DNA from 4 places in the Streptomyces sp. NPDC107575 genome. Region 1 is predicted to be linked to each of the others. Evidence: riboswitches for the same ligand, from Rfam matches in the RefSeq annotation. Region 1 holds a riboswitch; each other region holds the start of a gene.
What was found. Region 1 has a riboswitch for cobalamin ahead of ACZ7L4_RS03195 (ABC transporter substrate-binding protein). Riboswitches for the same ligand answer to the same signal wherever they lie in the genome.

Region 2: linked by a shared signal. The riboswitch ahead of nicT (Nickel transporter NicT) and the one ahead of ACZ7L4_RS03195 (ABC transporter substrate-binding protein) in region 1 are both predicted to bind cobalamin.
Region 3: linked by a shared signal. The riboswitch ahead of nrdI (class Ib ribonucleoside-diphosphate reductase assembly flavoprotein NrdI) and the one ahead of ACZ7L4_RS03195 (ABC transporter substrate-binding protein) in region 1 are both predicted to bind cobalamin.
Region 4: linked by a shared signal. The riboswitch ahead of ACZ7L4_RS16325 (prenyltransferase/squalene oxidase repeat-containing protein) and the one ahead of ACZ7L4_RS03195 (ABC transporter substrate-binding protein) in region 1 are both predicted to bind cobalamin.

The regions. Positions count from the first base shown of each region.
Region 1 covers NZ_JBVKBG010000001.1:682,465-687,948, forward strand. The annotation lists gene ACZ7L4_RS03180 (haloacid dehalogenase type II) at 1-280, opposite strand, end outside; gene ACZ7L4_RS03185 (ABC transporter ATP-binding protein) at 394-1,188, opposite strand; gene ACZ7L4_RS03190 (FecCD family ABC transporter permease) at 1,185-2,252, opposite strand; gene ACZ7L4_RS03195 (ABC transporter substrate-binding protein) at 2,288-3,346, opposite strand; cobalamin riboswitch at 3,377-3,502, opposite strand; gene ACZ7L4_RS03200 (hypothetical protein) at 3,590-4,306, shown strand; gene ACZ7L4_RS03205 (PepSY-associated TM helix domain-containing protein) at 4,486-5,484, shown strand, end outside.
Region 2 covers NZ_JBVKBG010000001.1:74,987-80,470, forward strand. The annotation lists gene ACZ7L4_RS00340 (GTP-binding protein) at 1-556, opposite strand, end outside; gene nicT (Nickel transporter NicT) at 725-1,843, opposite strand; cobalamin riboswitch at 1,875-2,090, opposite strand; gene ACZ7L4_RS00350 (inorganic diphosphatase) at 2,094-2,597, opposite strand; gene ACZ7L4_RS00355 (GNAT family N-acetyltransferase) at 2,663-3,154, opposite strand; gene rho (transcription termination factor Rho) at 3,185-4,336, opposite strand; gene ACZ7L4_RS00365 (class I SAM-dependent methyltransferase) at 4,696-5,406, shown strand.
Region 3 covers NZ_JBVKBG010000002.1:1,319,981-1,325,464, reverse strand. The annotation lists gene metE (5-methyltetrahydropteroyltriglutamate--homocysteine S-methyltransferase) at 1-2,285, shown strand, start outside; gene ACZ7L4_RS12630 (hypothetical protein) at 2,374-2,700, shown strand; cobalamin riboswitch at 2,771-2,994, shown strand; gene nrdI (class Ib ribonucleoside-diphosphate reductase assembly flavoprotein NrdI) at 3,165-3,608, shown strand; gene nrdE (class 1b ribonucleoside-diphosphate reductase subunit alpha) at 3,605-5,484, shown strand, end outside.
Region 4 covers NZ_JBVKBG010000003.1:671,704-677,187, forward strand. The annotation lists gene ACZ7L4_RS16305 (aldehyde dehydrogenase) at 1-307, opposite strand, end outside; gene ACZ7L4_RS16310 (MBL fold metallo-hydrolase) at 486-1,544, shown strand; gene ACZ7L4_RS16315 (hypothetical protein) at 1,690-1,935, shown strand; gene ACZ7L4_RS16320 (flotillin family protein) at 1,950-3,113, shown strand; adenosylcobalamin-variant (AdoCbl-variant) riboswitch at 3,208-3,283, shown strand; gene ACZ7L4_RS16325 (prenyltransferase/squalene oxidase repeat-containing protein) at 3,387-4,601, shown strand; gene ACZ7L4_RS16330 (SCO2322 family protein) at 4,598-5,272, shown strand; gene ACZ7L4_RS16335 (energy-coupling factor transporter transmembrane component T) at 5,276-5,484, shown strand, end outside.

The DNA of each region.
Region 1 (5,484 bases):
CGGCCGGCTCCCGGACCCCGGCGGCATCGGCGACGAGCCGTGCGGCCTCCAGGTCGATGACATCGCTGGCCGCGGGGGCCCGGCCACCGTCGAGTACGCGCTGCTGCTCGCGCTCGACGTGTTGCTGCCACAGTGCGAGGTGCTTCTCGACGGTGGACTCATCGCTGTCCCGGGCGAGTTGGCGGATCTCGGCCCGGATCCCGGCGGGTTCGTCGACGAGCGTGCCCAGAACGTCGAACACGAGGGCGTCGATCGCTGACTCTGACGTGGGCTCGGACATGAGGTGTCTCCCGGAGGAAGCAGGGGGTGTGCTGCCGGCCATTGATCCAACGCCACCGGCAGCCACCCGGATTCCCGCATCGCACGGGCCGCCCGATCGGAAACCGTCGGAAGCTAGGGGAAGCTCCCCTCCTCCTCCGGCAGATACGTCACCTGCGGTCGCCGCGTGCGCGGGTGGACGGCGACCTCGGCGTGCACCTCGTAGACCTCGGCCAGGAGCCGCGGGGTGAGCACCTCGTGCGGTGGGCCCGATGCGACGACCGAACCTCCCCGCAGGACGTACAGGCGGTCGCAGTAGTGGGCAGCCAGGTTGAGGTCGTGGAGGGCCACCAGGACCGTTGCGGGCAGGCGGCGCAGGGCCGACAGGATCTCCAACTGGTGCCTGATGTCGAGGTGGTTGGTGGGTTCGTCGAGGACGAGGAGGGACGGTTGCTGGGCCAGGGCGCGGGCGATGAGGACGCGTTGGCGTTCGCCGCCGGAGAGGTGGGCGAAGGGCCGGTCGGCGAGGTCGGCGGCATCGACGGAGGTCAGTGACGCCTCGATCAGGGCCGCGTCCTCCGCCGTGTCGCCCGCCAGCAGGCGCTTGTGCGGGGCGCGGCCCATCGCGACGACCTCGGCCACCGTCAGTTCCACATCGGCCCCCGCGTCCTGCACGACGGCGGCCACCGTGCGGGCCAGCCGGCGCACCGGCAGCGACCACGCGTCGGCGCCGTCCACGCGCACCGTCCCCGCGTTCGGGCGCAGCACCCGGTACACGGCGCGCAGCAGCGTGGACTTGCCGCTGCCGTTGGGGCCGACGAGGCCGATGGTCTCGCCCGGTCGGGCGGTCAGCGAGACGTCGTCGACCAGGCGGCGTGCGCCCGCCGTGAGCGTGAGGCTCTCGACCTGGAGGTCCGAGGGCGTCGTCATCCGACACCTCCCGCGTTCCGACGCCGGGCGTCCCGTCGCATCAGCCACAGGAAGAACGGGCCGCCGCACAGCGCCGTGAGCACACCGACCGGGATCTCCATCGGCGCGGCGACCGTCCGTGCCGCGATGTCCGCCCACACGAGGAACACGGCACCGCCCAGGGCGGCCGTCGGCAGCACCCGCCGGTGGTCGCCGCCGACGAGCAGGCGCACGATGTGCGGCAGCATCAGGCCGACGAAGCCGATCGGCCCGGCCGCCGCGACCAGCACACCGGTGACCAGCGAGACCAGCACGAACATCCGGGCGCGGAAGCGGGCCACGTCCAGGCCCATCGTCGTGGCGGCCTCCTCGCCCGCGAGCAGCAGGTTCAGGTTCGGCGCCTGCACCATGAGGACACCGATCCCGATGAGCAGGCCGAGTCCCGGCAGCCACAGCGAGTTCCAGGACACCCCGCCCAGACCGCCCAGCGTCCAGGCGAGGACCGTACGTGCCTCGTTGCCGCGGTCCGTGGTGAGCAGCAGCAGGTTGAGCAGCGCGCTGAGGATCGACGCGACCGCCACACCCGACAGGATCAGGCGGCCGGACGTGATGCGGCCGCCGGTGCGCGCGGTGGCGTAGACGAGGACGAGGGCGCCGAGCGCGCCCGCGAACGCCGCCGCCGACAGTGACATCGCGCCGACCACACCGACCCCGAACACGAGGACCGCGACCGCGCCGAGCGAGGCACCGGACGAGACACCAAGGAGGTACGGCTCGGCGAGCGGATTGCGCACCAGGGCCTGCAGGGCCGTGCCGACGACCGCCAGACCCGCGCCGGTCATGGCCCCGAGCAGCACACGCGGCGCCCGCACGTCGAGCACGATCGTCTCCCGCGCCCGCGACCAGTCCGCTTCGCCCCACCAGTCGGCGCCCAGGGCGTGCGTCACGATGCCCCACACCTGACCGGGCGGCACATGCACCGAGCCGATGGCGAGTCCGGCCGTGAGCGAGACGAGGAGCAGCGCGGCGAGCACGACCAGGGTGGCGGTGAGCCGCGCCCCCTGGCCGATGTGTCGCCCCCGCACGCCGGCCGGTCTCTTGCCGGCCACCGCGGGCGCCGTCACTTGAAGCTCTCCGGGTGCAGCCCGCGCGCAAGACCCTCGACCGCGTACGCCGACCGGACCCCGACCAGCGTCGCGGTCAACGGCAGCACCACGAACCGCTTGTGCTTGATGGCGGGTACGTCGGCGAGCGCGGGCTGCGCGAGCAGGTACCGCTTCTTCTGCTCGACGCTCTTGTCGCCCGCGTAGTCGTAGATCGCGATGACCTCGGGCTTGCGGTCGACGACCTGCTCCCAGGAGACATCACCGAACACGTCGTCCAGATCGGCGAACACATTGCGGCCGCCCGCCTGGTGGATCAACTGCGTGCCGAGGCCCTTGCCGCCCGCGGTGAAGGCCGACTTGTCCCCGCTGTCGTACACGAACACGGGGACGTCCGGCCTGCCCCGGACGGCGGCGCTCGCCTTCGCGACCCGTCCGCGGAGCTCGGAGACGAGGGTGTCGGCGCGGTCGGGGACACCGAAGATCTTGCCGATGGTGCGTATCTCGGCGTAGGTGTCCCGCATGGTCACGTTCTTCTTGCCGCAGTACTCGCGGTTGAGGTACGTGTCGATGCCGGCGTCGGCGAACGCCTTGCGCGAGCGGCCCTCCTTCTCGTCGAACGCGCTGGAGTACCCGCCGTAGACGAAGTCGGGTTCGGTCTCGAGGACCTTCTCGAACGAGGGCGCCTTCGCGGCGAGTTGCGGCACCGACGCGTAGTCCTTGCGCAGGCTCGGCAGGACTGCGGAGTCGGGGAACGCCGTGCCGACCATGCGGTCCTTCAGACCGAGGGAGAGCAGGAGTTCGGCAGGGTGCTGATGGATGGTCACCACGCGCGAGGGCGGCCTGTTGTACGTCGTCTTGACGCCGCAGTTGTCGATGGTGACGGGGAAGCCCTTGGCGGTCGACGCCTTCGGGCGGCTGTCGGCGCCGGCGGCGTCCGGTCCGGACGGGCCGCAGCCGGCGGTGAGCACCGTCGCCGACAGCGCGGCGAGGGCGGCCGTGACACGCACGGCGAAGCGCCGCCGTCGCACACGGGGAAGGGGAAGGTCATGGGGACGGTACGGACCGTCGTACACGTGAAGCCTCCTACGGAGTCCGCGCTCCTCGGAATGAGCCCGCGACGGGCCAGTGACCTGACTCCCGGGCCGCGTCGACACGCGCTGCCCGGTCACAGTGGCGGGACCGTGCCGGATTCGCACCGGCTTCCTGTCACCCGTCGCGGTGATGACCCGGCGATCCTACGTGGCTTCCACGGTGCGCACGCCGGGTTGCGAACCTGCCGGTGATCACAGGGGCGCGGATGCCAAGATGGGTCGGCCATGACCACACGCCGGAACGCTCGCGCTGGACGGGCCGCGATGTTCGCGGCCGTCTGCGTGCTGCTCACGGCGCTCGCGCACACGCTCATGTCCGGTGACACCGTGCCGTGGTGGGCCCTGGCCGCCGGGTTCGCGGCCACTGGGGGAGCGGCGTGTGGGCCCGCAGGGCGCGAGCGGGGAGTCCTGCCGGTCGTGGGCCTGTCGGTGGTCGCGCAGGCCGGGCTGCACCTCTTCTTCTCGTGGGCGCAGGTCGTCGCGCACCCGGCGGCTTCGGGCGGTTCTGTCGCCGGGCAGTGGCTGGATCACGTGTTGTGCCGCACGCCCATGGAATCGATGGGGTCCATGGGCGACATGCCCATGCGCGACATGCCCATGGGTGCGATGCCGCCCGACGCGATGGGCGGCATGCACGAAATGGGCCATGCCGGTCATGACATGGGCGGCATGTCTCCCTCCGGCATGCTCCTGGCCCACCTGCTGGCCGCCGTGCTGAGCGGGCTGTGGCTCGCGTACGGCGAGCAGGCCGCGTTCCGTCTCGCGCGGTGCGTCGCCGACCGGATCGTCGCGCCGCTGACGCTCCCGTTCCGCCTGCCGACTCCGCCGCACCGGCCGCGCATTCACGCCCGCCGCACCCGGCGCGCCCGTACGCCGCGCGAGCTGCTCCTCGCGGACCCCATCACCTCCAGAGGCCCACCCGCAGGGAACGCTGTCGCCTGACGACAGCCGGTTCACCCGAGGCTGCGCCGCACCCTCGGGCGTCGGCCGTGCGCACGCCCGGAGCGGGCCCGCGCGGCCGAGTTCCCTCGCAACGCACCGGATCCGGATGTGTCCAGGGCCGCCGCCGAAAGGCGGGGCCCGCGCCCGGACTCCGTGCTGCCCGAAACTGGAGGACCACGTTGTCCATCACCTCCGAGACGTCAGACACCTCTGACTCCCGCCCCGCAGAAGAGAGTCGGCAGGCGCCGCCCGCCGACCGGTCGGCCTGGGCGTCACTGCGCCCGCTGGTGCTCCGACTGCACTTCTACGCCGGGGTGTTCGTTGCCCCGTTCCTGTTCGTCGCCGCGGTCACGGGCCTGCTCTACGCGGGCTCGTTCCAGGCCGAGAAGATCGTCTACGCCCATGAGCTGAACGTCCCCGTGGGCAAGGCCCAACTGCCCATCGCCGAACAGGTCGCCGCCGCCCGCAAGGCCCATCCGGAAGGAGACGTCAGCGCCGTGCGGCCGTCGCCCGAGGCCGGGGCGACGACGCGCGTCATGCTCTCCGGTGTCGTGGGAGTCGACGCCGACCACACGCTCGCGGTGTTCGTGAACCCGTACAACGGCGAGGTACGCGGCGCCCTCGAACAGTACGGATCGACCGGCGCGCTGCCCCTGCGCACCTGGATCGACGAACTCCACCGCGACCTCCACCTGGGCCAAGTGGGCCGCCTGTACAGCGAGTTCGCCGCGAGTTGGATGTGGGTGATCGCGGGTGGCGGACTCGTCCTCTGGTTCGCCCGCCGCCGCTCGCGTCGCGCGATCCGAGGGACGACCGGCCGCAGGCGCACCCTGTCGCTGCACGGATCGGTGGGAGTCTGGGCGGCGCTCGGACTCTTCTTCCTGTCCGCCACGGGCCTGACCTGGTCGACGTACGCGGGTGCCAGCATCACCGACCTGCGCGAAGCGCTCGGCCAGACCACACCGGCGGTCTCCGCGTCCGCCGCCCCTGCCTCCGGTGGTGAACACGCAGGGCACGACATGGGCGGATCGGGTGCTCCGGCAGGCGACGGCGGCGTCGGTCTGAACGCGGTGCTGGAGGCGGCCCGCGCCGAAGGCCTCTCGAACCCCGTGGAGATCGTCCCGCCCGCCGACCCCTCCTCGGCGTACGTCGTCCAGCAGATCCAGCGGAGTTGGCCG
Region 2 (5,484 bases), 610 kb from region 1:
CGTCGACCAGGCGGGCGCGATGGGCCGTGTCGTCGGGGGCGTAGGGGACGCAGTGCGCGTCCCGGCCGCCGAGGCCGTGCGCCACCGTGTTCATCGGGATCATCGCGGGCGCGAGCTTGTGCCGCAGGTCGTCGAGGAGCGCGGCCTCGCGGGCGCCGCCGCGGTCGACCTTGTTCACGAACACCACGGTGGGGATGCGCAGTCGGCGCAGGGTGCGCATCAGGACGCGGGTCTGCGCCTGTACGCCCTCCACGGCCGAGACGACGAGCACCGCCCCGTCGAGCACGCCGAGCACGCGCTCGACCTCGGCGATGAAGTCGGGGTGGCCCGGCGTGTCCACGAGGTTCATGTCCGTGCCGTCGACCGGGAACGACACCACGGCCGACTTGATGGTGATGCCGCGCCGGCGCTCCAGGTCGAGGGAGTCGGTGCGGGTGCTCCCTTCGTCGACGCGGCCGAGTTCGTCGATCACCCCGGCCGTGTGCAGGAGCCGCTCGGTCAGGCTGGTCTTACCGGCGTCGACGTGCGCGAGAATTCCAAGATTCAGCAATGCCACTGGCAGTCGAGTCCTTGAGGGAAGGGAATGCCACGGCGGCGGAATCCGCGGTGGCCCTCGGAAGGAGCTGGACTGCAGTGCGCATGGATCGGTCCTCACGCTCGGGATGCGCGGCAGTTGCCGCACAGGGATCAGTGCAGCAGTGTGCCGCGCACCCCGGCAACCGATTTATCCGGCGTCGGCCACCCGCGCCGACCACCGCTGCTCGACCCGCGCGAGCCGCCAGTAGGCGATCGCCGCCGCCCACACGACCACGAACAGGCCCACGATCACGTACCCGACGTTGTCGAGGTCGAGCCCGGCGATCCACCCGGTCACCGCGTCGCTCAGGTCGAGCTTGTCGTGCAGCACGCCCACGAGTTCGATGGTCCCGATGAAGAACGCGACCGCGATCGACAGACCGGTGATGGTGAGGTTGTAGAACACCTTGCGCACCGGGTTGGAGAACGCCCACTGGTAGGCGAAGTTCATGAACGTGCCGTCGAGCGTGTCGAACAGGCTCATGCCCGCGGCGAACAGCAGCGGCAGGCACAGGATCGCGTACCAGGGCAGGCCGGCGGCGGCTCCGCTGCCCGCCATCACCATCAGTGTCACCTCGGTCGCGGTGTCGAAGCCGAGGCCGAAGAGGAAGCCCAGCGGGAACATCTGTCCTGGCCGGGTGATGGACCTGGTGAAGCGGCCGAGGATCCGGTTCATGAACCCGCGCGAGTCCAGGTGCTCCTCGAGCCGCCGCTCGTCGTACGAGCCCGCGCGCATCGCCTTGAAGACCTTCAGAATGCCCATCAGGGCAACGAGGTTGAGCGCCGCGATGAGGTACAGGAACGTACCGGAGACGGTCGTGCCGACGACGCCGAGCACCTGGTGGGTGGGCGAGTTGTCGTTCATGAGGGTGCCGGCGAGCGCAGCGCCGCCGGCGACGAGCGCCGCCATGGCCACCACCACGCTGGAGTGGCCGAGCGCGAACCAGAAGCCGACCGAGACGGGCCGCTTGCCGTCCGCCATCAGCTTGCGGGTGGTGTTGTCGATGGCGGCGATGTGGTCGGCGTCGAAGGCGTGCCGCATGCCGAGCGTGTACGCCGTGATGCCGAGGCCGATGCCGAAGGCCTTGTTGCCGACTTCGTAGTGCTCGGGGACGACGAGCAGGAAGAGCACGCCGAACGCGACGACGTGCAGCGCGGCGATCACCGCGATCAGTCCGGCCGTGCGCAGCGTGTCCTCGCGGCGCCAGCGGAAGGCAGGGGAGGGGGTGTTCAGGGCAGGGGTCGGGGAGTTCCCGGGCAGGGTCATGCGTCGATCACGCTCCAGCACCTCGTGGATCACTTCGTGAGATGCCGCGGCCGGTCTCCTGGCTTACGGGCGTGCCCGCCGCTCCGGCCTTCCCAGCGGCCGACGGCCGCCAGTGGCGCACAGGGTGGAACGGCGCGCTCCGGACGTCGCTGTCCGAAACCCGATCACAGTGGCGAGGGCCGCTCCGGAATGGGCCCCTGAGGGGCCGTCACCGGTCTTCCCGAGCACCACGGCCCGACCAACCTAACACCTACCCGGAAGCGCGCTCGCGGGCCCGGCGGATCTCCTCGTAGGCCTTCTCCCGGCCCTCCCAGTGGGAACCGTCGACCGACTTGCCCGGTTCGAGATCCTTGTAGACCTCGAAGAAGTGGGTGATCTCCAGGCGGTCGAACTCGGGGATGTCCTCGATGTCCCGGGTCGCGTCGTGCCGCGGGTCGTGCGCGGGGACGCACAGGACCTTCTCGTCCGGGCCCTTCTCGTCGCTCATCACGAACATGCCGATCGCCCGGCACTCGATGGCGCAGCCGGGGAACGTCGCGTCGCCGGTCAGGACGAGCGCGTCCAGCGGGTCGCCGTCGCCGCCGAGCGTGCCCTCGATGTAGCCGTAGTCCGCGGGGTACTGCGTCGACGTGAACAGCATCCGGTCGAGCCGGATCCGGCCGAGATCGTGGTCCATCTCGTATTTGTTCCGGGATCCCTGCGGGATCTCCACGATCACGTCGAACGCCTCGGCGCGTGCCTGACTGCTGCCCAATGTGGCCTCCTTGCCGCATTCCGACGCCCCCGAGTGTGCGCCGTACCGGGCGAGGGCGGAACCCCTCAGGCGGCCGGGGGAATGGGGAATTCGAGTTCGGGCCGGTCCCAGGCGACGGCCGGCGGGCGCGCGGGCACCGTGCCGGTGCGGCGCGCGCCCATGCCGCGGTAGAAGCCCTCGGCGGGCGGGTGCGCGACGACGCGGACGTGGTCGAGGCCCGCGGCCCGCGCCTGCGTACGCATGTGGTCGACGAGCAGCCGCCCGATGCCCCGGCCCTGCGCCTCGTCGGCGACGAACATCAGGTCCAGCTCCGGGGGCTCGGCGAGCAGCGCGTAGAAGCCGAGCACCCGCTCGTCGGCCTGGTCCACGGCGACGTACACGTGGTGCGCCTCGATGTAGTCGGGGCCCACCCGGTAGCCCGCGACCATGGAGGCGTACGGGTCCCGGTAGGCGCTGGAGCCGCGCACGAGGCGGGTGAGGCGCCGGGCGTCCCGGGCGGTGGCCCGCCGGACGGTGACGGCCGGGGGCCCGCCACGGCGCGTAATGCTCGCGTTCATGTGTCGAGTATTACGCACTCGGGGGCGGGGTCAGGCCGTGGGCACCGTGGAGTGCGCCTGGCGCAGGAACGCGGCGTTGTCCGGGGTCTGGCGCAGCTTGTCGAGCAGGGCCTCGTAGGAGGCGGCCGGGTCCCGGCTCTGCAGGGCGCGCCGCAGTCCGCGCACGACGCTCAACTCGGCGGCGGGCAGCAGGAGTTCCTCGCGGCGGGTGCCGGAGGGGGTGAGCTCGACGGCGGGGTGGACGCGGCGCTGCGCGAGGACGCGGTCGAGGCGCAGCTCCATGTTGCCGGTGCTCTTCAGTTCCTCGAAGTAGTAGTCGTCGGCGCGGGAGCCGGTGTCGACGAGGGCGGTGGCGAGGATGGTCAGCGAGCCGGCCTCCTCGGCGTCGCGGGCCGCGCCGAAGAACCGCTTCGGTCCGTGCAGGGCCGCGGCGTCCACACCGCCGGACAGGGTGCGGCCGCTGGTCGAGGCCGCGTTGTTGTGCGCCCGGCACAGCCGGGTGAGGGAGTCGAGGAGGATCACCACGTCGCGGCCCTGCTCGGTGAGGCGCTTGGCACGCTCCACGGCGAGTTCGGCGAGCGCGATGTGGGCCTTCGCCGGACGGTCGAACGTCGAGGCGTACACCTCGCCGCGCACGGATCGCCGCATGTCGGTGACCTCCTCGGGGCGCTCGTCGACGAGCACCACCATGAGATGGACCTCGGGGTGGTTCGCGGCGAACGCCGCGGCGAGCTGCTGCAGCAGTACCGTCTTGCCGGTCTTCGGCGGCGCGACGATCAGGCCGCGCTGCCCCTTGCCGACGGGCGTGAACAGGTCGACGACGCGTCCGGCGAGCCCGGCGGCCGGGTACTCAAGGCGGAAGCGCTCGCTGGGGTGGAGCGGGGTGAGGTCGGCGAAGCGCGGGCGGGCGCGGCTCGCGTCGGCGGGGGCGCCGCCGACGGTCTCGACGTGGGCGAGGGTGTGCGGCTTCCCGCACGTGCCCTCGACGAAGTCGCCCTTGCGCAGGCCGAGTCGACGGATGAGGTGGGCGGGGACCTGCACGTCGTGCGACGTGGGTTCCAGGTCGGCAGCGCGCAGGAAACCGTGCCCGTTCCCGCCGATGTCGAGGACGCCGGCGGCGCGGACGGGTTCTTGGTCCTGAGGTGCGGGGGTGGTGCTCATGGTGGTGGTGGCCGTGGTCATGACGATCACAGGTCCTTTCGCGGGCCGAGCCGCGGACGCGGCAGGCGTCCGGCGGCGGGCGTACAAGGGCAGGGAAGGGGTGGGATCCGGCGAGTGGCAGGGGCGGCAGAGCGCGCCCCGCGGCCGGGGAGAACCTGGAGGAACGGCAACGGGTGAAGAGCCCGCCAGAAGCCGCTGACCAGGGATGACGTGCGCTGTGCGGTGACCGGGAGACGGTCGACCCGCGTGCGCTGAGAGAAGAGATTCGGTACCGGCGCCTCGAAACGGGCGAGCACATGTACCGCTAAGACCGTACCACCGGACACCCGCCGCGCGGCAAGCCCCCGCTTCGGCGCGTGCCCGCCCTATGCTGATCCGCCATGTTCACCGATCAGGGTCCCACCCTCCGCGAGCTGGCCGTTCAGGCGCTGTCCTCGGTCGAGCGCGGCTACGACCTGCTGGCGCCGAAGTTCGACCACACGCCGTTCCGCACCCCGGACGTCGTGCTCGACGCGGTGGGCCGCGCGCTCGCCGGCCTCGGCCCGTACGACACCGGGCTCGACCTGTGCTGCGGCACCGGGGCGGGCCTGCGCGTGCTGCGCGAGGCGGGTGTCGGGCGGGCCGTGGGCGTGGACTTCAGCGGCGGCATGCTGGACGTGGCGCGGCGCGCCGAACCGACCGCGGGCCACGTCCGAGGGGACGCCCTCGCGCTGCCCTTCGGCGAGGTCTTCGACCTGGTCGTGAGCTTCGGCGCGTTCGGCCACTTCCTTCCGCGCGAGTGGCCGCGGCTGTTCTCCGAGGTGTGCCAAGTGCTGCGCCCCGGCGGGCAGTTCGCGTTCCCGCTGCCCGCGCCCGCGGGCCCGGGATCGCTGGGCTACTGGGCGATGCTCGGCTTCGACGGCGCGATGCGGGTGCGCAACGCGGTGTGGCGGCCCCCGTTCGTCATGTACTACCGGCCGTTCCGCCTCGCCGACGTACGCCGCGCACTGGACCACGCGGGCTTCGACGTCGCGCTGTACGCCCTGCCCGACCTCGGCGAGCGCCCCGACGGCAGCCCGCGGTGCCGACTGGTGGTGGCCACGCGCCGCTGACGGGTCCGCCGGATCGCGCCCCGCGCCCGCCGCGCCTAGCGTGTACCCATACCTGCCGGGCCGCGTCGTGCCCGGTGG
Region 3 (5,484 bases), on a different contig from region 1:
CCACCGTGTACGGCTACCCGCGTCAGGGCCAGAACCGGGAGCTGAAGAAGGCGATCGAGGGGTACTGGAAGGGCCGCGTCACCGCCGACGCGCTGCGTACCACCGCCGCCGAACTGCGCCGCACCAACCGTCGGGAACTGGCGGCGGCCGGCATCGACGAGGTCCCCACCGGTGACTTCTCGTACTACGACCACGTCCTCGACACCACCGTCATGGTCGGTGCGATCCCGGGGCGCCACCGGGCCGCCGTCGCGGCCGACGCCCTGGACGGGTACTTCGCGATGGCCCGCGGCACCCAGGATGTGGCGCCGCTGGAGATGACCAAGTGGTTCGACACCAACTACCACTACCTGGTGCCCGAGTTGGGACCGGACACGGTGTTCACCGCCGACTCCACCAAGCAGGTCGCCGAGCTGAAGGAGGCCCTCGCCGAGAGCCTCACCGCCCGACCGGTTCTGGTGGGCCCGGTCACGTACCTGCTCCTTTCGAAGCCGGCGCCGGGCGTCGCCGCGGACTTCGACCCGCTGACGCTGCTGGATCGGCTGCTGCCCGTGTACGCCGAGGTCCTCGCGGACCTGCGTGCCGCCGGTGCCGAGTGGGTGCAGCTCGACGAGCCCGCCCTGGTCCAGGACCGTACCGCGGCCGAGCTCAACGCCGCCGAGCGCGCCTACCGCGAGCTCGGTACCGCGACCGACCGGCCGAAGCTCCTTGTGGCCTCCTACTTCGACCGGCTCGGCGACGCCCTGCCGGTCCTCGCCAAGGCGCCGGTCGACGGGCTCGCCCTCGACTTCACCGATGCCGCGGCCGCCAACCTCGGCGCGCTCGCCGCAGTCGGCGGCCTGTCCGGCAAGCGGCTGGTCGCCGGTGTCGTCAACGGGCGCAACATCTGGGTCAACGACCTGGAGAAGTCCCTCGCCACACTCGGCACCCTCCTCGGCCTCGCCGACCGCGTCGACGTCGCCGCATCCTGCTCTCTGCTGCACGTCCCGCTGGACGCCGCCCTGGAGAAGGACGTCGACCCGCAGATCCTGCGCTGGCTGGCCTTCGCCCGCCAGAAGACCGCCGAGATCGTCGCCCTCTCCAAGGGCCTGGCCCAGGGTACGGACGCGATCACCGCCGAGCTGGCGGTCAACCGGGCCGCGCTGTCCTCCCGCGCCACGTCGCCGATCACCCGCGACCCGGCGGTGCGCGCCCGTGCCGCCGCCGTCACGGAGTCCGACACCCGTCGCGCCCAGGCGTACCCGGAGCGGGCGGCGGCCCAACGCGCCCACCTGGGCCTTCCGCTGCTGCCGACCACGACCATCGGCTCGTTCCCGCAGACGACCGAACTGCGCACCGCCCGGGCCGACCTGCGCACCGGCCACATCGACACGGCCGGCTACGAGGAGCGCATCAAGAACGAGATCCGCGACGTCATCTCCTTCCAGGAGAAGACCGGGATCGACGTCCTCGTGCACGGCGAGCCCGAGCGCAACGACATGGTGCAGTACTTCGCCGAACAGCTGACCGGCTACCTGGCCACGCAGCACGGATGGGTGCAGTCCTACGGCACCCGCTACGTCCGCCCGCCGGTCCTCGCCGGCGACATCTCCCGCCCCGCACCGATGACGGTGCGCTGGACCTCGTACGCGCAGTCGCTGTCGGACCGGCCCGTCAAGGGCATGCTCACCGGCCCGGTCACCATGCTCGCGTGGTCCTTCGTCCGCGACGACCAGCCGCTCGGCGACACGGCACGCCAGGTCGCCCTCGCCCTGCGCGACGAGGTGGGCGACCTTGAGGCGAACGGCACTTCGATCGTCCAGGTCGACGAGCCGGCCCTGCGCGAGACCCTGCCGCTGCGCGCCGCCGACCACGCCGCGTACCTGGAGTGGGCGACCGAGGCGTTCCGGCTGTCGACGGCGGGGGTGCGGCCGGAGACGCAGATCCACACGCACATGTGCTACGCCGAGTTCGGCGACATCGTCCAGGCCATCGACGATCTCGACGCCGATGTCATCAGCCTGGAGGCCGCCCGCTCGCACATGCAGGTCGCCCGCGAACTGGCCGAGCACGGCTACCCGCGCGAGGCGGGTCCCGGCGTCTACGACATCCACTCCCCCCGCATCCCGAATGCCGAGGAGGTATCCATCCTGCTGCGTACGGGACTTGAGGCCATTCCCGCCGAGCGGCTGTGGGTCAACCCGGACTGCGGCCTGAAGACCCGCGGCTGGCCCGAGACCCGCGCCTCCCTGGAAAACCTGGTGTCCGCCGCACGCACCGTGCGAGCGGACCTCGACCCGGCCTGACGCATCGCGGTGGGGGTGCCGGCCGCGCGGAGCGCCGGCGCCCCCACCGCTGCACCCGAGCGCTTTTTCACGAAGCAGGGGGACAGTCGTGAAGCAAGAGCCGACGACCGTAGTCGTCAACGGAAAACCCATGATCGCCGTACCGGTCAAGCAGTACGAGTCCCTCCTCGCCCTGCGCAGGCAGCTGGGGGCCCAGGGAGCGCGTATGCAGTCACTGCGGAGAGCACTCAGCGATGTGGCCGACTTTCTGGAACGGCTCGATGCGGCACAGGAAGAGACATCGCCCGGCACCGACCGGGCAATACCCGATACCGGCGCCTTCACCGCGGAGCTCCAGAACCACATCCGGCACGCACGCGCACTCACCGAAGCCAAGGGGGCACGGGGCGGTCGGCCCCGCCCACACACCCCTTGAAGTTAGGTTCACCTAACTTTTGTGTGCGACACAACATCTGGCCTAACTGAAATCCAGGAAACCTAGATGTAGTGTTGCTCTCGCTGGTGGTTCACCGGGCTTGACGGTCTGGTGAGGCAAGAGGGAACCCGGTGAAAGACCGGGACTGCCCCGCAGCGGTGAGCGGGAACGACCGCCGTCATACGCACTGGGCCGGGTGAATCCGGGCCCGGGAAGCGACGGCCAGTAGGTGTCCTCCGTCGTCCGGAGGATGTGCCCGCAAGTCCGAAGACCTGCCACCGGCGCGCGCACCGGACCGTGGTGCGCGCGCTTCGAGGCCCCGAGGGAGGGCCGCGTGGCTGTGGCTCGGACCGGGGCAGAGGTACTTCGTACCCGCGTGTCCCCCTTTCCGCCGCACCCGCCCGCCTTCCTTCCCGTCCTCGATCGAGAACGACACGGGAACGAGGAGAGGGAGGCGAGAGACCGTGAGTGGTCTCGTGTATTTCTCCAGCGTCTCGGAGAACACCAAGCGCTTCGTGGAGCGTCTTGACCTGCCCGCGACGCGGATCCCCCTGCGCCCCCATCGCGAGGGCATGCCGACCGTCACCGAGCCGTACGTGCTGATCGTGCCGACCTACGGCGGCGGCGAGCGCGCGGGCGCGGTGCCCAAACAGGTGATCCGCTTCCTGAACATCGAGGCCAACCGCGCCCTGCTGCGCGGCGTGATCGCCTCGGGCAACACCAACTTCGGTGCCGACTACTGCCTCGCCGGGCGCGTCATCTCGGCGAAGTGCAAGGTCCCCGAGCTGTACCGATTCGAACTGCTGGGCACGGAGCGCGACGTCCGTGCCGTACGAGAGGGGCTGGAGAAGTTTTGGACACGACTGTCGTCAACGAGGCGACCGGAGCTGGTGGGGCAGACGGCGTGAGCACTTCCACCACGACCGTGCCGGTCCCCGCCGCGTCCCAGCGCGAGTCGGTCGGCACGCGCAAGGACTACCACACGCTCAACGCGATGCTGAACATGTACGACTGCGACGGACGTATCCAGTTCGACAAGGACCGCGAGGCCGTCCGCCAGTACTTCCTCCAGCACGTCAACCCGAACACGCTCACGTTCCCGAGCCTGAAGGAGAAGATCGACTACCTCGTCGAGAACGACTACTACGAGGCGGAACCGATCCGGCGTTACGACTGGGACGTCGTCGAGGACCTGTACCGGCAGGCGTACGCGCACGAACACCGCTTCCGCACGTTCCTCGGCGCCTTCAAGTACTACACGTCGTACACGCTGAAGACCTTCGACGGCACCCGCTATCTGGAGCGGTACGAGGACCGTGTCGTCGCGACCGCCCTGTATCTGGGCGCGGGCGACGGCGAGTTGGCCTCCCGGCTCGTCGACGAGATGATGACGGGCCGCTTCCAGCCGGCCACGCCCACCTTCCTCAACGCCGGGAAGGCCCAGCGCGGCGAGCTGGTCTCCTGCTTCCTGCTGCGCGTCGAGGACAACCTGGAGTCGATCGGCCACGGTATCAACTCCGCGCTCCAACTGTCCAAGCGCGGCGGTGGAGTTGCCCTTCTCCTGACGAACCTGCGCGAGCAGGGCGCCCCGATCAAGAAGATCGAGAACCAGTCGTCCGGTGTCGTCCCCGTGATGAAGCTCCTTGAGGACTCGTTCAGTTATGCCAACCAGCTCGGCGCGCGACAGGGCGCGGGCGCGGTGTATCTGCACGCGCACCACCCGGACATCATGCGGTTCCTGGACACCAAGCGGGAGAACGCGGACGAGAAGATCCGCATCAAGACGCTCTCGCTCGGCGTCGTCGTCCCGGACATCACCTTCGAACTCGCCAAGCGCAACGAGGACATGCACCTGTTCTCGCCGTACGACGTGGAGCGCGAGTACGGCAAGCCGCTGTCGGACCTGTCGGTCAGCGAGCACTACGACGACCTCGTCGCCAACCCGAACATCCGCAGGACGACGCTGAGCGCCCGCGAGTTCTTCAAGACCATCGCAGAGCTGCAGTTCGAGTCCGGCTACCCGTACCTGCTGTTCGAGGACACGGTGAACCGGTCCAACCCGATCCCCGGCTGGATCAACATGTCCAACCTGTGCTCGGAGATCCTCCAGGTCAACACGCCCAGCACATACGACACGTCGCTCGGCTACGAGACCGTCGGCAAGGACATCTCCTGCAACCTGGGCTCGATGAACATCGCCACCGCGATGGCCTCACCGGACTTCGGAGCGACCGTCGAAGCGGCCGTGCGCGGTCTGACGTCGGTCTCCGACCAGTCGAACATCGACGCGGTGCCGTCGGTGGCGCACGGCAACGACCGCTCGCACGCCATCGGCCTCGGCCAGATGAACCTGCACGGCTACCTCGCCGCGCAGCGCATCCACTACGGCAGTGAGGAGGGCGTCGACTTCACGAACATGTACTTCTACGCCGTCGCCTTCCACGCCCTGCGCGCCTCCAACCAGCTCGCCGCCGAGCGCGGCACGGCCTTCGACGGGTTCGAGACCACGCGGTACGCGGACGGCTCCTACTTCGACACGTACACCGACCGGGTATGGGAGCCGGCCGCCGATCGAGTGCGCGCCCTGTTCGCCGACTCGGGCATCACCCTGCCCACGCAGGACGACTGGCGTGAGCTGAAGCGTTCGGTCCAGGAGCACGGCATCTACAACCAGTACCTCCAGGCGGTGCCGCCGACCGGTTCGATCAGTTACATCAACGACTCCACGGCGTCCATCCACCCGATCGCCTCCAAGGTGGAGATCCGCAAGGAGGGCAAGCTCGG
Region 4 (5,484 bases), on a different contig from region 1:
AGGTGTACGGGGTGCCGTTCTCGCTGCTGATGACGCGGGCGATCTCCTCGTGCCGCACCGCGAACGCGTCCTTGATCTTCGTGATGACCTCGATGCGCTCGTCGAGGCTCATCCGCGGCCAGGGGCCCTCCTCGAAGGCGCGGCGGGCGACGGCGACGGCCCGGTCGACATCGGCGGGCGCGGCGTGCGGCACCCGGCCGAAGACCTCGCCGGTGTGCGGCGAGACGACCTCGATGACCTCCCTGCCGAGCGGGTCGGTCAACTCCCCGCCTATGAACAGCTGTCCGTATTCCGCGAGCTCGGTCATGGCTGGCATCCTCACGCACGACATTTCTGACGGTGTTTCAGAACTGATACCAGTTCTAGTTGCGATCCGGAAGGGTGGTACGCACCCCGAAAGTCGTGTGCTCGGGCGACCATTGAAACGAGTTCTACAAGTTCCCGTACAGTGGCGGCAGTTCGGCTGGAGCGGCGGAGGGTGTCCGATGGCAGAGGCGACGCAGGTGACCGACCACAGCGGGGGTGTGCACAGCATCCGTGTGCCGATCCCCGACAACCCGCTCGGCTACACCCTCGTCTACCTGGTCGACACCGACGCGGGCCCGGTCCTCATCGACACGGGCTGGGACGACCCGACGTCCTGGGACGCGCTGACGACGGGCCTGGCCGCCTGCGGCACGCGCGTCGAGGACCTCACCGGCGTCCTCATCACCCACCACCACCCGGACCACCACGGCCTGTCGGCGAAGGTGCGGGAGGCGTCCGGCGCCTGGATCGCGATGCACGAGGCGGACACGGCGGTGGTCCGGCGCACCCGGGAGAACAAGCCGGCGCGCTGGTACGCGTTCATGGTGGCGAAGCTGGTCGCGGCCGGTGCGCCCGAGGAGCACATCGCTCCCCTGATCGCGGCCCGCGACTCCGGCAAGCCGCGCGAACTGCCCGGCTTCGCCCCCGCGTTGCCGGACCGCACCATCACCCCCGGCGACCTCCTCGACCTGCCGGGCCGCAGGCTGCGCGCGATCTGGACGCCGGGCCACACCCCCGGGCACGTGTGCCTGCACCTGGAGGAGGACCACCCCTCGGGCCGCGCGGGCAACGGCCGCCTCTTCTCTGGCGACCACATGCTGCCCGGCATCACCCCGCACATCGGCCTGTACGAGGACCCGGACGACGCCACCGTCACGGACCCGCTCGGCGACTACCTCGACTCGCTCGAACGGGTGGGGCGGCTCGACCCGGCGGAGGTCCTCCCGGCGCACCAGCACACGTTCACCGACGCCCCGGCCCGCGTACGGGAGTTGCTCGACCACCACGAGGAACGCCTCACCGGCCTGCTCACCCTCCTCGCCACGCCCCTCACCCCGTGGCAGCTCGCCGAACGCATGGAGTGGAACCGCCCGTGGTCCCAAATCCCGTACGGGTCAAGGACGATCGCGGTGTCGGAGGCAGAGGCCCACCTGCGCCGCCTCCAGAAGTCGGGCCGGGTGGAACAGGTCCCGGACACGGACCCGGTGACGTACCGCTCAAGCCCCGCCGGCGATTGAGGCGCGGGGCCCGGGGCAGAGCCCCGCGACCGCAACCCCGGTGCGGCGGATCTTTGCCGTGCCTTCATCGAAGGTGCGCCCGCAGAGGCGTATCTTCGGCCCCCAAGGGCTCTCACGAGCTGGAACGACAAGGGGGCGCCCGCCGATGACGCCGGACGAGGCAGTGGTCGGCCGAACGGGGAAGCTGGTCATCGGCACGCGTGGAGCCGGCGGTCCGGGCGAGGTGTTGGTGCAGGTCAGGGGCGGAACCGAGACCTTTCTGGCGTACTCGGACGAGCCCCTGGAGCGGGGCGCCACCGTGCTCGTGATCGAGTCCCGCGGGAGCCGGCAGGTCGTGGTCATGGCCTGGTCCGACCCACTTCTCTCCGGTGGCGAGGGCGACGCCCGCTAAGGAGACGTACAGGCATGTTCGGATATCGCGTTCCCGCACCCGACGAGGCGATGCTGATCTCGGGCGGCAGGCGGGGACTTGGGGGAGCGCCGTTCCGCGTCGTCACCGGGCACGGGAAGTTCGTGCTCCCCGTGTTCCGCAAGACCCGCTTCCTGTCGCTCGCGATGAGCGAGTCGGAGGTCGTCGAGAAGTGCGTGACCCGGCAGGGCATCGCCCTGACCGTCCGCGCGGTCATCGCCTTCAAGGTCGGCAACGACCATGAGTCGATCGTCAACGCCGGTCAGCGCTTCCTCTCCGACCAGGACCAGATGTCGGTCCTCACGGGGCGCATCTTCGCCGGTCACCTGCGCTCGATCATCGGCTCGATGACGGTCGAGGAGATCGTGACCGAGCGGCAGAAGCTCGCCACGGAGGTCCTCGACACGTCGAAGGCGGAGATGGCGAAGATCGGCCTGCACGTCGACTCGCTGCAGATCCAGTCCATCGACGACGGCCAGACCGGTTACATCGAGGCGATGTCGCGCCCGCACAAGGCCGCCATCCAGCGGCAGGCACAGATCGCGCAGGCGCAGGCCACGCAGGCCGCGGCGGAGGCCGAGCAGGCGGCGGCCCGCAAGCAGGCCGAGTACGCGCGGGAGACCGCGGTCGTGCAGGCCGAGTACAACGCCGAGGTCGACCGGGCCAAGGCGCAGGCCGACCAGGCGGGCCCGCTCGCGCTCGCGCACGCGCAGCAGGAGGTCCTCGCGGCGCAGACGGAACTGGCCATGAAACAGGCCGAGTTGCGGGAGAAGCAGCTGGTGTCGGAGATCGTCAAGCCGGCCCAGGCCGACGCGGAGCGCATCCGTGTCCTGGCCCTCGCCGAGGCCGAGCGGATGAAGATCCAGGCCGAGGCGGCGGCGTCGTACGACCGGGTCGCCCTCGACCGCATGCTCATCGACCAGCTCCCGCAGATCGTGAAGGAGGCCTCGGCGGGCCTCGCCGGGGCGAACGTCAACGTTCTGAACGGCGCGGACGGCCTGGGCGAGATCGCGGCGGGCCTGGTGGGCCAGGGCCTGACCATCCTGGACTCGGTCCGCAAGAACCTGGGCGGGGAGGGCGGCGACGACGTCGGCTCGACGATCGAGCGCTATGTCGGCGCTCCGCGCGGCAACGACGACGGCCCGGTGGACGTCCGGTGAGTCATTCAAGCCCCGCCGGCGATTGAGGCGCGGGGTCCGGGGCAGAGCCCCGCGGCCGCAACGGCGTCGCCGGGTACAGTAAAGACGTCGTCAGTACGTACGTACGAGGGGAAGCCGGTGCAAATCCGGCGCTGACCCGCAACCGTCACAGCCGGAATGCCTCGTACGTACCTGCTCGGCTCAGGACCGTCGAGGAATACGGAGCCGGAGCCGCCCGGTGCCCCCGCGTGCCGCGCCGCCCCGCTCCCCGCAGGGAGAGGCATCCGCCCCACCATGAACATTCGCCGCAGCGCCGCGCTCGTCGCCGCGACCGTCGCGATCGGCGCCATGGGCGCGCAGGCCGCGAGTGCCTCTCCCTCGCCGAAGACGGCTCTCCCTTCGGGCCTCTACGGCAAGGGCGACCCCACGTACGACGGGGTCTGGCGGCAGTCGCTCGCGCTCGTCGCGCAGGACACGGTGGGCGTGAAGCCCGCGAAGAAGGCCGTCGACTGGCTGGCCGGGCAGCAGTGCGAGAACGGCGGCTTCGCCGCGTACCGCGCCGAGCCCACCAAGCCCTGCGACTCCAAGACCAAGATCGACAGCAACGCCACCGCGGCCGCCGTCCAGGCGCTCGCCGCGGTCGGCGGCCGGGACGGCGAGGTCGCCTCGGGCGTCGCCCTGCTGAAGAAGAACCAGAACGCCGACGGCGGCTGGGGCTACAACCTCGGCATGGACAGCGACGCGAACTCCACGTCCGTCGTGCTCGGCGCGCTCGCCGCGGCCGGCGAGAAGCCGTCCGAGGTCAAGTCCGGCAAGGGCAGGACCGGCGCCGACGCCCTCGCCTCGCTCGCCCTCCCCTGCTCCAAGGGCAAGGACGGCGGCGCGCTCGCCTACCAGCCCGACAAGAAGGGCGAGCTCGCCGCGAACGCCGACGCCACCGCCGCCGGTGTGCTCGGCGCCCTCGGCACCGGCTTCGCTCCCGGCAAGGGCAAGGCCCCGGACGCGTACACCTGCGAGGACGGCAAGAACGCCGAGGCCGTGGCGCACAACGGCGCCGTCTACCTCCAGAACCAGCTCGACACCCACCTCTACCTGAAGTCCCAGCTGGCCGGCTCCACCGACCAGCCCGACTACGGCAACACCGCGGACGCGGTCACCGCCGTCGCCGCGGCCGAGGGCGTCAAGGCCACGAAGGACTCGTACACCTGGCTGGAGAAGAACGCGAAGGGCTGGGCGTCGCAGACCGGCCCGGCCGCCTACGCCGAGCTGATCTTCGCCGCGCACGCCACCGGCAACGACCCCCGCGACTTCGGCGGGACGGACCTGGTGAGCGCCCTCAACAAGACGGGCCCGGAGCCCGCCTCCACCAAGTCATCGGACTCCGCCTCGGACTCGGACGAGAAGAAGGACGACGGCGGTGGCGCCAACTGGTGGATCATCGGCGTGATGTTCATCGCCGCCGTGGGCGCCGGTTTCCTGCTCAGCGGCCGCAAGAAGCAGCAGCCGTGACCGCGCGCAGGTCGGCCGGGCTCGGCGGGCTCGTCCTCGCACTGCTCGGCGCACTGCTCGCCCTGACCGTCGCCCCCGCGCAGGCGGCCGGGTACCGGTACTGGTCGTTCTGGGAGCGGGACTCCCACAACGCATGGACGTACGCGACGGCGGGCCCCTCGCAGGCCAAGCCGGAGGACGGGGACGTGCAGGGCTTCCGGTTCGCGGTGAGCGCGGACTCGAAGGACGCGAAGCAGCCGCGCGGCGCGGCGTCCTTCGGCGACATCTGCGCCGATACGCCCGCCAAGGACGGCAAGAAGCGCGTCGCGCTCGTCATCGACTCCGGCACGGCGGCCGACGCCCCGTCCGGCGAGACCCCGCCGAAGCCGCGCACCGCGTGCGCGCAGGTCGCCGAGGACGCGACGAGCGCCGACGCGCTCGCCGCCGTCGCGAAGCCGCTGCGCTACGACAGCAGCGCGATGCTGTGCGCGATCTCGGGCTACCCGAAGGCGGGCTGCGGCGAGCAGGTGTCCTCGTCGAAGGACCCGGACAAGGCGTCCAAGACGGAACAGCCCGCCGCGAAGGACTCCGGTTCGGACGGCGGCCCCTCCGTCGGCCTCATCGCGGGCATCGCCGTGGTCGTCGTGCTCGGCGTCGCGGCCGGCGTGCAGGCCCGACGCCGCCGCGGCTGACGCATGGCCGCCTCCCAGCTCCGCGCCCCTCGGGCCCACCGCTCCAACTCGCTGCACCCGGGCGCCTGGTGGATCTGGGCGCTCGGCCTCGGCACGGCCGCGTCCCGCACCACGAACCCGCTGCTGCTCGCGCTGCTGATCGGCGTCGCCGGGTACGTGGTGGCGGCGCGCCGCACCGAGGCGCCGTGGGCGCGTTCGTACGGGGCGTTCGT